DNA from 3 places in the Paenarthrobacter sp. TE3676 genome. Region 2 is predicted to be linked to each of the others. Evidence: riboswitches for the same ligand, from Rfam matches in the RefSeq annotation. Region 2 holds a riboswitch; each other region holds the start of a gene.
What was found. Region 2 has a riboswitch for S-adenosylmethionine ahead of metX (homoserine O-acetyltransferase MetX). Riboswitches for the same ligand answer to the same signal wherever they lie in the genome.
Positions count from the first base shown of each region.

Region 1 (4,581 bases), on a different contig from region 2:
ACCGGCCAGCAGCGCGGCCGCAGCGGCGTAGGCCCACTTCTTCGCCCTCGTGCGCGGAGCTCCCAGGGCTGGAATGGCACGGGCGAACGCCGCGAATCCTACTGGCACTGCGACGGTCCCGGCCGCGGTAATGTGCTGACCTGTGATCCAGCCGCGCTGGCCGGCTTGCAGCATGCGGAGGCGTTCGGCGTCATCGGGCGTGATGTAGACACGTGAGACCGGCGAAATCCCGACGAACCACACCGCCGTGCCGGCAACGATCACGGATCCGGCACGGCGATAGGGATGGTTCCCGCTCATGGCAGCAAGGTTAGACCTGTTTGAGTGCCTTCTCCAGATCCAGGATGAGGTCGTCCACGTCTTCAAGCCCGACAGACAGGCGAACCACACCATCGGAGAGCCCGATGGCCGCACGGCCCTCAGGCCCCATGGCCCGGTGGGTGGTGGTTGCCGGGTGCGTGATGAGGGACTTGGAATCGCCAAGGTTGTTGGAGATATCGATGACACGGAGGCCATCGAGCAAGGCAAACGCAGCGTCTTTGGCTGTACGCCCGGCCGAAGGAAGCAGCTCGAACGTCAGCACAGTACCGCCGGCCTTCATCTGCTTCGCAGCGAGCTCGTACTGAGGGTGGGACTTCAACAGCGGGTACTTGACCCAGCTGATGGCGGGTTGCTGCTCGAGCCACTCTGCGATCTTCAGAGCAGAAGCGGAGCTGTGATTCACTCGCAGTCCGATAGTCTCCAAGCCCTTGGTCAGCACCCAGGCATTGAACGCCGAAAGCGACGGGCCAGTGTGCCGCATGAGCTGCTTGACCGGACCATCGATGAATTCCTTGGTGCCCAGGATCGCGCCGCCAAGGACTCGTCCCTGGCCGTCGATGTGCTTGGTCCCGGAGTACACGATCACGTCTGCACCCAGCTCACCACAGCGCTGCAGCAGGGGAGTGGCAAAGACATTGTCGACGACGACAGTCGCCCCGGCGGCATGGGCCAGTTCGCTGACGGCAGCGATGTCGACGATCTCCTGCATGGGGTTGGACGGTGACTCGAAGAACACCGCGGTGGTGGGCTCGGACAGGGCTTCGCGCCACTGCTCAAGGTCGGGTCCGTCAACAAAGACCGTCTCCACGCCCCACCGGGGAAGGATCTCGTTGAGGATCACGAAGCAGGAGCCGAACAGCGAGCGGGCAGCAACCACACGGTCACCGGCAGCCAGCAAGGCACCCAGGGCGGTGAAGACTGCAGACATGCCGGACGCCGTCGCGAAGCACGCCTCGGTTCCTTCGAGCAGCCGCAGCCGCTCCTGGAACGTGGCCACGGACGGGTTGCCGTAACGGGAGTAGACGAATCGTTCGTCCTCGCCGGTGAAGGCACGTTCGGCGGCGGCAGCGGATTCGTAAACGAAGCCTGAGTTCAGGAAAACGGGTTCGGACGTTTCCTGGAAGTTGGTGCGGTCAAGGCCACCGCGGACGGCCTGGGTGTCAGGGCTCCAGCCGGCGGCGTCGGGATTAAAAGTCACTTACTCGGTCCCCAGATTCGTCGGCAGGCCACGGTTCTTCCAACCGTTGACGGTGCGCTCACCGTAGCGGTCCGGTTCGCCTTCGAAGCCCTCCAGGACGTTGTAGGCAGTGAAGCCGGCCTGGGTTGCGGCGATGGCCGCCGAGATGGAGCGTTGCCCGGAACGGCATAGGAAGACGAGCTCAACGCCGTCGTCTTCGGGAGCCTGTTGCTGAAGGTCTTCAATAAAGCGGGAGTTCGGAATTCCGCCGGCCAAGTTCCACTGGATGAACAGGGGGTCGTTCTCGGTAGCTTTGGTGTCGGGGATTCCAATGTGGGCCCATTCGCCCTCGGTCCGGACGTCAACCAGGATGGCGCCTTCTTGGAGTTTGGCCCACGCGTCGTGCGGGGTCAGGTCACCTGCGTAGCTCATGCGTGGCCCTCGAAAGCTTCTTCGTCGTCGTAGTTCTCCAACTGGTCAACGGCATTGGCCACTGCGGCATCCGCTGTGGCGATCGCGGTCGGCAGGACAACGGCTTGGGCAACGATGACGTCCGTGCCGTTGAATGTTGCTGCCGGGCTCCCGTGGAGGACATAACCTTCGGCGAGGGCATTGTGGATGCGCTCGCAGAAGTCGCGGGTGTCCGGGCCTGTCACCAGGCGGTAGGAGAGTTTTTCTTCAGTGGGTTCAGGCATAGCTGGTGCTCCTCAGTCACGCTTGCAGTACGAATTGTCGATACGCCGAGTAGTCACCTGAGGCACCCCGCCGGAGAGAGGGTTGCCGACCAGCAAGTCAGGGCTTTGCGCTGGTACTCATTACTCAAGAAAAACGTAACATCCACGGGCATCCGGCCGCACTTGCGAGTGGTGGGGCGGCCGTCATGTTGCGTAATCGGCGGCCGTTTCACTCTTCGTCCCTGAGCGTGCGGACGGCGGCGCCGACTGTAGGAAAGAAGTGGTCCGGCGTGAAACGTGCTGCCGTTCCGAGGCGGATCAGCTTGTCCTTCACAGGTCCTTTGAGTTCGGCGAACACCAGATCCACGCCGTGACGGGCCAACCATTCATCCAGCGTGACGAGATCGTCCAAGGCCGTGGTGTCGATGCCTGTGATGGGTTCCGCCGCCAGGATGACGTGGGAGATATTATCCGAAGCTTCGTCCAGTTGTTCCCGGACAAAGCTTGCAAGAACCTGCCCGTTGCCGAAGAACAGCGGTGCATCGAAACGGAGGATCAGGAGCCCGGGGATGCGTGCGCCGTTGGGGTGTCGTTCAAGATCGTGGTACCCAGGGAGCCCTTCTTCGGCACCGAGTTCTGTTCGGTATGGATCCCAGGCCCGCCGCACGAAGTCCAAGAGTGCCAAGGCTATGGCCACCACAATTCCTTGGAGCACACCCACCGTAAGGACGCCCAGGAACGCAGCCAACATCACTACGGATTCGCTCCGGCTCAGCTTCAACAGGCGCCGGACGCCGGCCGGGTCCGCCAGGGCTATCGCTGCGGCAATCACGACGGCGGCCAAGGTGGCGGACGGCAGGTACTCGGTCACCCCTGGAGCCAGCAGCATGAAAGCAAGCACCAGCACCGAACCCACCACGCCGGTCATCTGGGACTTGGCACCAGCGTCCACAGCCACAGGGGTCCTCGATGTACTGCCGGAGATGGGGAATCCGCCCAGCAGGCCCGTGGCAGCATTGGCTGCCCCAAGTGCTGCCATTTCCCTGTTGCCGGAAACCTTCTTGCCTTCCTTGGCTGCCAATGTTTGGGACAGGACGCCGGTGTCCGCGAACGCCATGAGGGCGATCCCTGCCGCAGCGGGAAGCAGGGTGAGTGCGTCCGCCCAGCCAATGCCGCCGAGCGCGGGCATCGGGAGGCCCTGCGGCAGGACTCCGGTGACCTTGACGTCGTCGTTGAGGCTCCAAACGGCCGTTGCGACGCACGAGCCGACCACCGCCAGCAGCACACCCGGCACTTTCCACTTCAGCAGCCGGGGAATCCAGATCAGCGCCAGCGAACCCACGCCCAGCAGCAGTGCGGTGATGTTGACCTCGCCGCCCAGCACCCCGGTGGTGACCTTCGCAAGCTTTTGCCAGATGTCGCCGTCGGCCTCTATCCCAAGGAACGCCGGCAGCTGCGAGAATGCCACCAACAACGCGATTCCGTTCAGGTATCCGAGCCTGATGGGTTTGGAGAGCAGTCCTGTGATGGTCCCGAGTTTGAGGGCCGAACCGGCCAACATCAGTACCCCGATCAGCACTGCCAGGAGCCCTGCCAATGCCACCGACTTTTCGCTGCTACCCGCTGCCAGTGGCACGATTGCCGCGGCAATCATGGGGGCGAGGGAAGAATCGGGGCCGAGGACCAGGATGCGGGAAGGCCCCACGAACGCGTAAACCAGCAGCGGGACCACAGTGGCATAGAGACCGGTGACCGGTGGAAGGCCGGCCGCCTGCGCATAGGCCATACCGGCGGGTACCAGCAGGGCGAAGAGGGCAGCACCTGCCACGACGTCGTGCCGGAGCCATTCGCGTTTGTAGCCCTTGAGCGCCCAGACGCCCGCAAGCCGGTCCTTGGCGGACTTGGCGGACTTGGCGGAAGAACGGGTGGGTGAACTCATACAGCGATCATTCCCGAACGACTGCTGTTGCGGAACCAGGCGGAGGCCGTATGTGGAAAATCCGGACCGTCATCAGTCCCGCCCAAATGTGACGCCCCGGGAGCATAATTGACGCAGTACGACCCCCTGTAACTTCGCATGAAATCAGGTCGCGGTGAACGGACAGAGCAGTTCTACACTCAAGCCCATGCTGCACTTTGGATGGTTCGTGGGACACGGTTTTGGTGTCCAGGGCTGGGGGACTCCCGGCTACAGCCTGGGCTATGACTGGAAGAAACCCGCCCTGTACCAGGAGGCTGTCCGGGCCTTTGAGCAATCCGGGTTGGACCTGTTCATCATCGAGGATTCGCTCACCGTCCCGGATACCTACGGCGGCACGGCCGAGGTCTCCCTGGCGCACGCGTCGTTCGCTCCGAAGCATGATCCGCTGGCGCTGGTCCCGTACCTTCTCTCAGCCACGGAGCATTTGG
Region 1 is NZ_JBWBQU010000006.1:269,604-274,184, reverse strand. Features, by position in the region: gene ACZ881_RS16005 (hypothetical protein) at 1-300, opposite strand, end outside; gene ACZ881_RS16000 (O-succinylhomoserine sulfhydrylase) at 311-1,519, opposite strand; gene ACZ881_RS15995 (rhodanese-like domain-containing protein) at 1,520-1,930, opposite strand; gene ACZ881_RS15990 (DUF1737 domain-containing protein) at 1,927-2,193, opposite strand; SAM riboswitch class IV at 2,207-2,318, opposite strand; gene ACZ881_RS15985 (SulP family inorganic anion transporter) at 2,402-4,111, opposite strand; gene ACZ881_RS15980 (NtaA/DmoA family FMN-dependent monooxygenase) at 4,266-4,581, shown strand, end outside.
Region 1: another riboswitch for S-adenosylmethionine. It lies ahead of ACZ881_RS15990 (DUF1737 domain-containing protein); the one in region 2 lies ahead of metX (homoserine O-acetyltransferase MetX).

Region 2 (4,581 bases):
GATGGTTTCGACTTTTATCTGGCTCCCGAGGAAGTGGACGCTCTCGCGGGTGGTGGCGATCCTTCGCCCGCCGAGGATCCCGGGCTTCCCCGCGTCGACCTCATCCAGTGCTACGACGAATACGTGATGGGCTACTCACAGTCCCGGCACTTCCTTGGTGGCACGGCGCCCATCTTCCCCGAGGACAACGGACCCATGCACGTGGTTCTGCTGGACGGCAGGTTGGCCGGATGGTGGCGGCATGGCTTCTCCGGCAGAACCTGCGAAGTGGACGTCCGAATGAACCGGCCCACCACCGCAAAAGAGCAGGAGGCCCTGCAGTCGGAGGTGGATCGCTACGGCCGGTTCCTGGGCATGCAGACCGAGCTGGTCTGAAGCAGCCGCAGTGGTTTTGCTGGTCAGGACTAAGCTGGGATGAGACCTAGGAGGCCTGCACTGTGAACAATCTGATCTTCTGGATCATCGTCTGCTCTTGGCTGATTCCGCTCGGGATCCGCATGTACAACCGCTCCCGGGCGCGTCGGATCCAGGACAATAACTTCCGCGACCCCCGCTACCCACAGCAGAATCTGCCCGGACCAGGGTATCCACCACAGAATTACCCGCAGCAGAATTATCCAGGTCAGGGATACCCGACGCAGGGTTACCCAGGTCAGAATTACCCCGGGTACCCTTCCGAGCCGACCGTCCTCCGCCCCGCGGATTCGACACCGCAGGCCGGGCCGCCGTCGAACCCTTCATCCCCCGCACCGTTCCCCTCAGCTGGCGCTTCGGAGCCGCAGGGATTCCGCGCTCGCAAGCTGGCGGAGCTGGACACGAAGTTCAGCAACGGCGAGATCGCCATGGAGGATTACATGAAGCAGCGCGGCGAAATCATGAACGGCTAGGGCTAGGCGAAGAATGATTCCCGGAGTTGTGCCGAGAGCTGGCCGATCTCAGTGAGGAAGCCGTCGTGACCAATCGGAGCCTCAATGAGGTGGACCGGCACATCCCCAGGTAGCGCCGCGGCAAGTTCCCGCGACTGTGCAGGGAAGTAGAGCCTGTCGCTGTCCACCGCCGCCACGAAGAACTCAGCCGTAGCGCGCGACAACGCCTGTTCCAGCGGGCCGCGGCCCCTGGTGACGTCGTGGGACATCAGGGCTTCGGTGATGGCGATGTAGCTGTTGGCATCGAAACGGCGGACCAGCTTGGTTCCCTGGTGGTCCAAATAGCTTTCCACCTGGTAGCGGCCACGCTCCCCCAACACCGCGGCAGCGAGTGGTGTCTCCTGGTGCTGTGCTTCCCTGCCGAAGCGGAAATCCAACTCCAAGGCTGAGCGGTAAGTGATGTGGGCGATGCGTCGGGCCAGTGCCAAACCATGTTCGGGTGCAGTGCCGCCGTAATAATCACCGTTTTTGAAGTTCGGGTCCTGCCTGATGGCCAAGGTTTGGGCTTGGGCAAAGGCAATCTGCTCGGCCGTACTGTAGGCGCCCACCGAAATTACGGCGCAGCGTTTGACCCTGTGAGGGAACGTCACAGCCCATTCAAGGGCCCTGGCGCCGCCCATGGAACCGCCCAACACGGCGTGCCAGGCATCGATTCCCAAGGCATCGGCGAGGCGCGCCTCAGCCTCCGTGCTGTCGCGCAGCGTGACCAACGGGAAACGTGAGCCCCAAGGACGTCCGTCCGGTGCTTCTGACGATGGGCCGGTGCTGCCATAACAACCGCCCACGATGTTGATGGAAATGACGAAAAACTTGTTGGTGTCGATGGTGGCACCCGGGCCAACGAGTTGCTCCCACCAACCTTGCTCGTCGGTGGCTCCACGGGCTACGTGAGTGCTGCCCGTGAGCGCATGCTGGATGAGGACGGCATTGGAGGCCTCGGCATTCAGCTGCCCCCAGGTCTCATAAGCGAGGACGACATCGGGGAGGAATCCGCCGGCCTCAAGTTCCAACGGCCCGATGCCGGCGTACTTGACGGTTCCGTCTTCTTCTCCGGATTTGGGAAGGGCTGTAGCAGTAATGGTCATTCCTTTGACACCTTAACCTCGCGCTTGCCCGTCGCCTTGCGTGCGAACAGGCCAGGTCTTCACCCGGGGCACCCCACCGCGTAGGAGGGTTGCCGGCCAGCAAGCCGGGGCTGTGTGCTGGCACTCATGACCTAATACCAAGAGTCTAGGAAATGCAGGGTGGTTCTGGCGAAGAATGTGACAACAGTGTGACGGTTTGGGGCGTCTTCGTTCACGAACGAGCACCCGGAACTGCCGCCCGGCGAATAATCGTCGACGCGGGCGGCAGCCGGGCTGAGACTCAAAGCCGCGGCGTTAGGCGCCCTTGGCGGCCCGGAAGCCCGCTTCGAGGTCGGCGATGATGTCATCAACGTGCTCAATGCCCACGGACAAGCGCACGAGGCCGGGGTTAACGCCGGCAGCGACCTGCTGTTCCACCGTCAATTGGCTGTGTGTAGTCGACGCCGGGTGGATGACCAGCGAGCGGACATCACCGATGTTGGCAACGTGCGAGTGCAACTCCAGGCCGTCCACGAAGCGCTTGCCGGCTTCGACGCCGCCCTTGACGTTGAAGGCAACGATGGCGCCCGTGCCCTTGGGTCCGTACTTCCGGCCGCGGTCGTACCACGGGCTGGACGGCAGGCCCGCATAGGCGACCGATTCGACGTCGTCGTGGTTTTCAAGCCATTCGGCCACCTTGGTGGCGTTGGCAACATGGCGTTCCACGCGCAGGCTCAAGGTCTCCAGTCCCTGGGCAATGAGGAAGGCGTTGAACGGGGACACGGCAGAGCCGAGATCGCGAAGCAACTGGACTCGGGCCTTGAGGATGTAGGAGAGGTTCGCGCCCAGTGCACCGTCCTTGCCGAGGTCCCGGGCGTAGACCAGACCGTTGTAGCTGGGGTCCGGGGTATTGAAACCAGGGAAGCGCTCCGGGTCCTTGCCGAAGTCGAAGTTGCCGGAGTCCACAATCACACCGGCGATTGCCGAGCCGTGACCACCCAGGTACTTGGTCGCGGAATGGACCACGATGTCCGCTCCCCACTCGATGGGCCGGATCAGGTAAGGCGTGGACAGGGTGTTGTCCACAATGAGGGGAACGCCGGCCGCGTGTGCGGTGCGGGCGATGCCCTCGATGTCCAGGACATCCTGGCGCGGGTTGGAGACGACCTCGCCGAAGAACAACTTGGTGTTCGGCCGGACGGCGTCACGCCACTGGTCCAGATTGTCAGGGTCCTCGACGAACGTGACCGAAATGCCGAACTTCTTCAGCGTGTGCGCCAGCAGGTTGTACGTGCCGCCGTACAGGCTGGGGCTCGCTACGATGTGGTCGCCCGCCTCGGCGATATTCAGGATGGCGAACGTCTCCGCAGCCTGTCCGGAGCTGAGCAAGAGGGCACCGAGGCCACCCTCAAGGCTCGCAACCCGCTGCTCCACTGCATCCTGCGTCGGGTTGCCGATTCGGGTGTAAATGGGAGCGAGCTCGGCCAGGGCAAAGCGATTGGCGGCGCTCTCGGCACTGGGGAACACGAAGGACGTGGTCTGGTAGATCGGAAGCGAGCGCGCCCCTGTGGCGGCGTCGGGCTCCTGGCCGGCGTGGATCTGGCGGGTTTCGAAAGACCATCCTTGGGACATGGAGTTCTCCTGTTCGTGACGCATGGGTTTGGCAGGCAGGGTGAAGCGGTGTGAGCTGGGGCCAGTCTAGGAACTGTCCGGAGGCGAAGACAGCTTTGTGACGCCTGTGGAATCTTTCGGTCTTCCCGCGTCCCTCCATGACGCCCCTTACCACCGGTTATACACATCCCACCTTAGTTAGGCTTGACTTAGCTGAGACCCCGATCACAAAGTGCCAAGATGAAGCCATGCGCATGGATCACGTCTCTTACGCCTGTGAACGAGATGGCCTTTTGGCCACTACCGAACGAATTTCCGCGGCATTGGGAGTGGACGCTGTCCGGGGCGGAGTGCACCCGCGCTTCGGTACCCGGAACATGATCATTCCCCTTGCGGATAACAAGTACCTGGAAGTGGTGGAGGTCCTGGACCACCCCGCTTCCGACAAAGCACCCTTTGGCCAGGCCGTCCGTGCCCGCTCGGCTGCCGGTGGTGGATGGATGGGCTGGTGCGTCGCCGTTGACGACCTTGCCCCGTTCGAAGACCGCCTTGGCCGCTCGGCTGTTCCGGGCAACCGCAAGTTCCCCGACGGACGCGAACTGGTGTGGCAACAGATTGGCATCCTCGGCCTGATCGCGGATCCCCAAGTGCCCTACCTGCTCAAATGGGAGGGCGACCCCTCGCTGCACCCGTCAAGGATCTACGAGAGCGACGTCAAGATGTCCAGCCTCACCATTGCGGGCTCGGCTGAACGCGTCACCGAATGGTTGGGCGAACCAGTGGAGAAGCCGCTTGAGGATGTCGCCGTCCAGTGGATGGCACCGCACGGCACTCCAGGCATCCTCGCTGTAACTTTCGAAACCGCCTCCGGAGCCGTCACCATCTGACCGATCCATCCATCCGGGCTGGTCCCGGCCCCGGTCAGCCATGTCCGGAGTCAATCATGTCCGGGCTAAGCTTCGGCCGCCATCAGCGGGTGC
Region 2 is NZ_JBWBQU010000008.1:176,131-180,711, forward strand. Features, by position in the region: gene ACZ881_RS18930 (winged helix DNA-binding domain-containing protein) at 1-375, shown strand, start outside; gene ACZ881_RS18935 (hypothetical protein) at 438-887, shown strand; gene metX (homoserine O-acetyltransferase MetX) at 890-2,011, opposite strand; SAM riboswitch class IV at 2,027-2,143, opposite strand; gene ACZ881_RS18945 (bifunctional o-acetylhomoserine/o-acetylserine sulfhydrylase) at 2,306-3,646, opposite strand; gene ACZ881_RS18950 (VOC family protein) at 3,850-4,488, shown strand.

Region 3 (4,581 bases), on a different contig from region 2:
GGCCGTTCAGGTCGCCCGCCGCAAGGCCGTCGGGGGCGCCGATTTCCGGGTACATGAGTTGGATCGGGTCATCCACATGGTCAAGGCCCATGACATGGCCCAGTTCGTGTTGCATGACTGCCAGGACGTAGTCGGCCCCGCCGGGACTCGCGAGCAGTTCCGTTACCTGTGGGGTGTCCAGCTCCAGGCTCCCGGTGATGTAGCTTTTGGGTCCCTTGTTGAGGGAGTACATGGTGCTGCCTCCCGTGCCGATGACGTTGTCTGCCAGCGCAGGGGCTTCCACCGGTGTGGTCCACGAAATCAGCAGGGGAGCCCACCGGTCGCCGTATTTGGACGGCTGGTAGGGCTCACGCCGGTCCACTGGCAACTCGTCAGTGGTGCCGTCGTCGATGAACTGGATGCCGGACGCCGCAGAAATATTCGCCAAGGCGGCGGTCAGGAGGGCGTCTGAGCCAATGGGTGCGGACGCATCGTTGACAACGTAATGGAGCGGACGGCAAGGCGAGTAACCTACCGGGGTGCCGTCGTCGTTCGTGGCCAGGAACTTGTACGAATCGTTGGTGGTGCCGGGCGCTGAAGGCGAGGCCAGTGGGGCGTCCGCCTCCTCAAGTCCGGGCGGCGGCGCGTCGAGGGGGCGCGCCGGTTCGGCTCCACCCGGCTGGTCCTCTGTGGTTCCCGGCACGCTCACGCCCGGGAACAGCGCGGTGATGCGAGGGTCGCCCTGCAGGAATCCACTGACCAGAACGGCGACGACGGCGGCAATGACGGCCATGAGGACGCCGCGGAGAACACGCAAGGCTGTTCCAGTGCGGCGGTGCTTCGGCACGCGCATTGCTTCCCGCTCCGGGTCCACGGTTCTCCATTCCTGATGCCCTGGTCACGCGGGGCAGCGCGGAGGACGAACCAACATTACGGTCTCCGGACCGAGCCGTCCAAACTTAGACGATCGCTGCTCCGAACGCCAAGCCCAGACCATACGTGGCCGCCGCCGCACCCAGGCCGATGGCAAGCTGGCGGAGCCCGCGGCTCAGCGGCGAGGTTCCGGACAACAAGCCGACGACGGCGCCGGTAGCCAGGAGCGCGATACCCACCAGAACGCCGGCCACCAGCAAGGCGGCGATGCCCGTCATGCCGAAAATGAACGGCAGGATGGGCACAATGGCGCCCGAAGCGAAGAAGCAGAAGCTGGACATCGCTGCACCCCACGCCGAACCGACGGATTCATGATCGTCAGTGGGTGGCTTCTCCGGCTGCAAGGAAAGGCTGGGATCGCAGTCGCAGCTGAACAATCCCATGCGCTCGGCAGCACGATGCTCCGCGGCTTCACGCGTCATGCCACGGGCCAAGTACACCAGGACCAGCTCGTTGTGCTCGATGTCCAATGACGGTGCCGCGGTCAGAGTGGCCTGCGTGGGAAGGGTCGCGTTAAGGAGCTCCCGCTGCGAGCGGACCGAGACGTATTCGCCCGCACCCATGGAGAGGGCCCCGGCAAGGAGACCCGCGACGCCACTCATGAGCACCACGGGGCTGGGCACGCCGGTTGCGGCCATGCCCATGACCAGGGAAAGGTTGCTGACCAAACCGTCGTTGGCGCCGAAAACGGCCGCGCGGAAGGTTCCGGAGAGCCGGTTGCGTCCGCGTGTGGCCAAGCCGCGGACTACTTCTTCGTGGATTTGTTCATCGGCCACCATGGCAGGCGTCGCGGCAGGTTCGGTGCCGTACGGGGAACGGCCTTCGGCGCGCTGTGCCAGAGCGAGGACGAACACTGAACCGAAGTTGCGGGCCAGGAAGCCCAGGAACTGGCTGCGGGTGGAAGCTGCCTTGGGCATACCGGCATGCTCGCCAAGGAGCTTGAGCCAGTGGGCTTCGTGCCTGCCTTCGGCTTCGGCCAGGGCGAGCAGGATTTGGCGTTCTTCGCCGTCACGTCGCTGGGCCAGTTCGCGGTAGACGGCGGCCTCGGCACGCTCATCGGCCAGGTACTGCCGCCACCGGCGGATGTCAGCGTGCGAGGGCGGCGCGGGTTGCGTGCCGGCGTTTTCGGCGGTTGCCGGTTCGGGGGTGGGGTCCGGAGCGGAGCTCGACGAACTGTGGGATTCCTGGTGCATCTGCACTTTGTCTCCTGTGCTTGGTGGGGTAGTTGCGGCCCCATTGCACGCCCCACACTACCGCTTATCCGCGCGGATTTTTGGCTGGTATTCCTTAACTGGAATGTTCGGTGCACCGTAATTTCCTTGACCCTCGACTGTGCCGGTGCTCAGATGGAAGGACAGGGGCGGGGCCCTTCCGCCACTGGATTCCTGCATTCGGGTCAACGGGCTGAACCGCCCACCAGAACAGGCCCACGAGACGGAGGTTGCACCATGAACACCACCGAATCACACGCCAACTACCCGGAACGGACAACCATTGAGTCCGACCCGGCCTACGACTACGCCGAAGACCAGGAAGTGGACGAACCCTGGGTAGAGGAAGTGGACGCCCCCGAGGACGACGAACGCGTTGTCCCCATAGACGAAACCGAAGAGTTCCGCGAGGAAGACGAGGAAGCTTAGGTCTGTTTCCCGTGCCCTAGTGTGAAGTGACGTTTGACGCCCGCCCGTTTTCCGACGGCCGCAACAGTCACCGTTAGTGTCTTGGACGACTCACACCAGTGCGTTGGCCGGACGGCTTGGGCCAACGCCTGCGCGATGAGTTGCGGTTGGTCATGTCTGAACTGCTCGGTTCCAGCATTGGCAGTGATGGTCACCGTGCCCAGGAAGAGGTCGACGGCGGGGATCACCGCGACCGTGGGGGTGGCCGTTCCGGCCGGGGTACTGGGTGCTGTGGTGTTTACCGGGGTGGTATCGCCTTGGTACGGCAAGGGACTGCTCCTTGGGGGAGTGCTCTTGCCCGCTCGGTTGTCTCTGGTCCGGGACGGGCCGCTTCCTCATCCGAACCACCCGTGAACATGGGGTTGGTGTGTGGCCAGTCGGAGCTTGGCACCACATCTCTTGAAGCTGGGACCACCCTACCGCATTGGTGTTCGGCCACCCGCTGTGGGGTGTGTTGATGGGCCTGCTCTGCTCACTATGGGTGGGTTTGGCGTGCAGAGCGGGCCTTCCAAGGGGTGGGCGCGTGTTGTGGGCCTTGGTGTGTTGTGGGGCCTGCTTTGCGCTCTTTGGGGTGGTTTTGGCGTGTAGAGCGGGCCTTCCAGCGGGTGGTTCCCGGACATAGCGCAACGGCGGCGCCGCCCCAAAAAGGGGAGGCGCCGCCGTCGAACTTTACTTGTTTCCTGAACCTTGCCTAGTTCTTTGTGCCCGCCTAGGAAGCGGGGGTGGTGAGCTCTTCTTCGGCCACGCGGGTACCGGCAACGCGATCCGTCCAGGCCTTCATGACTGCCGGATCCGTGGGCTTGCTGGCAAGCGAGATCACTACGTACACCAAAGCCGAGGCGATCAAACCGAAGTAGATGGGCTCGTTGGCGTAGATGCCATCGAGGGGAACTTCGGCGTTGATCTCAAGGATGATCATGGTTCCGAGGGTTACCACTGAACCGGCCGCCATGGACCATGCTGCGGCGATGCCCGTTCCACGCTTCCACACCAAGCCGCCAATGATGGCCACGAGGAGGCCGCCAACCAGGATGTCGTAGGCAATGGTCAGTGCGGCCACCACATCCTTGGTGGAGATGGCGATGATGATTGCGACGATCCCCAGGCCGAGTACCCAGTAACGGTTGGCCTTGACGTCGTGCTCAGGGTTATCGGAGTCGGAGGTGTCCACCTTCTTGCCAAACCAGCTGGCAACGAAAGGCATTACGTCGGCGCGGGCAACGGTTGCAGCAGCAATCAGTGCGCCTGACGCCGTGGACATCATGGCGGCCACAGCTGCGGCAAGCACCAAGCCGCCGATGCCGATGGGCAGGAGCCGGGTAGCGACCTCTGCGTAGACGTCGTCCTTGGCAGCGATTTCGATGCCGGAGAGGGCAACGCTGGCGGCCATGCCGATCAGGGCACCTGCGAAGCCGTAGAGGATGCAGTAGACGCCGGCGGTAGCGCCGCCCCAGCGGGCAACTGTGGGGTTCTTGGCGGTGAACACGCGCTGCCAGATGTCCTGGCCGATCAGGAGGCCCAGTGTGTACACGACGAAGTAGGTGATGATCGTCTGGAGGCCGATGCCGCCGATGTCGAAGAAGCTCTCATCGACGCGGGCTCGGATGCCATCGAGGCCACCTGCGGCGTTCAGGGCGAAGGGGAGCATGAGGAAGAAGATTCCCACGGTCTTGATGACGAACTGGACCTGGTCGGCCAAGGTGATGGACCACATGCCGCCAATGGTGGAGTAGACCAGCACGATTGCGCCGCCGATGGCGATGGCGAGCCAACGCTCCCAGCCGAAGAGGACCACGAAGATGGTGGCGTAGGCGCCGGTGGACGTGGCACACAGCATCAGCGTATAGGCCAACATGACTATGCCCGAGGTCTGGGTGGCCGTGCTGCCATAGCGGAGGGTCAGCATCTGCGAGACCGTGTAGATCTTGAGCTTTTGGATGGTTCCGGCGAAGAGCAGGCTGAGCAGTAGCACGCCTGAACCGATGGCCAC
Region 3 is NZ_JBWBQU010000005.1:333,332-337,912, reverse strand. Features, by position in the region: gene ACZ881_RS14345 (matrixin family metalloprotease) at 1-796, opposite strand, end outside; gene ACZ881_RS14340 (VIT1/CCC1 transporter family protein) at 939-2,105, opposite strand; gene ACZ881_RS14335 (hypothetical protein) at 2,361-2,552, shown strand; gene ACZ881_RS14330 (hypothetical protein) at 2,549-2,860, opposite strand; SAM riboswitch class IV at 2,877-2,996, opposite strand; gene ACZ881_RS14325 (sodium:solute symporter family protein) at 3,301-4,581, opposite strand, start outside.
Region 3: another riboswitch for S-adenosylmethionine. It lies ahead of ACZ881_RS14330 (hypothetical protein); the one in region 2 lies ahead of metX (homoserine O-acetyltransferase MetX).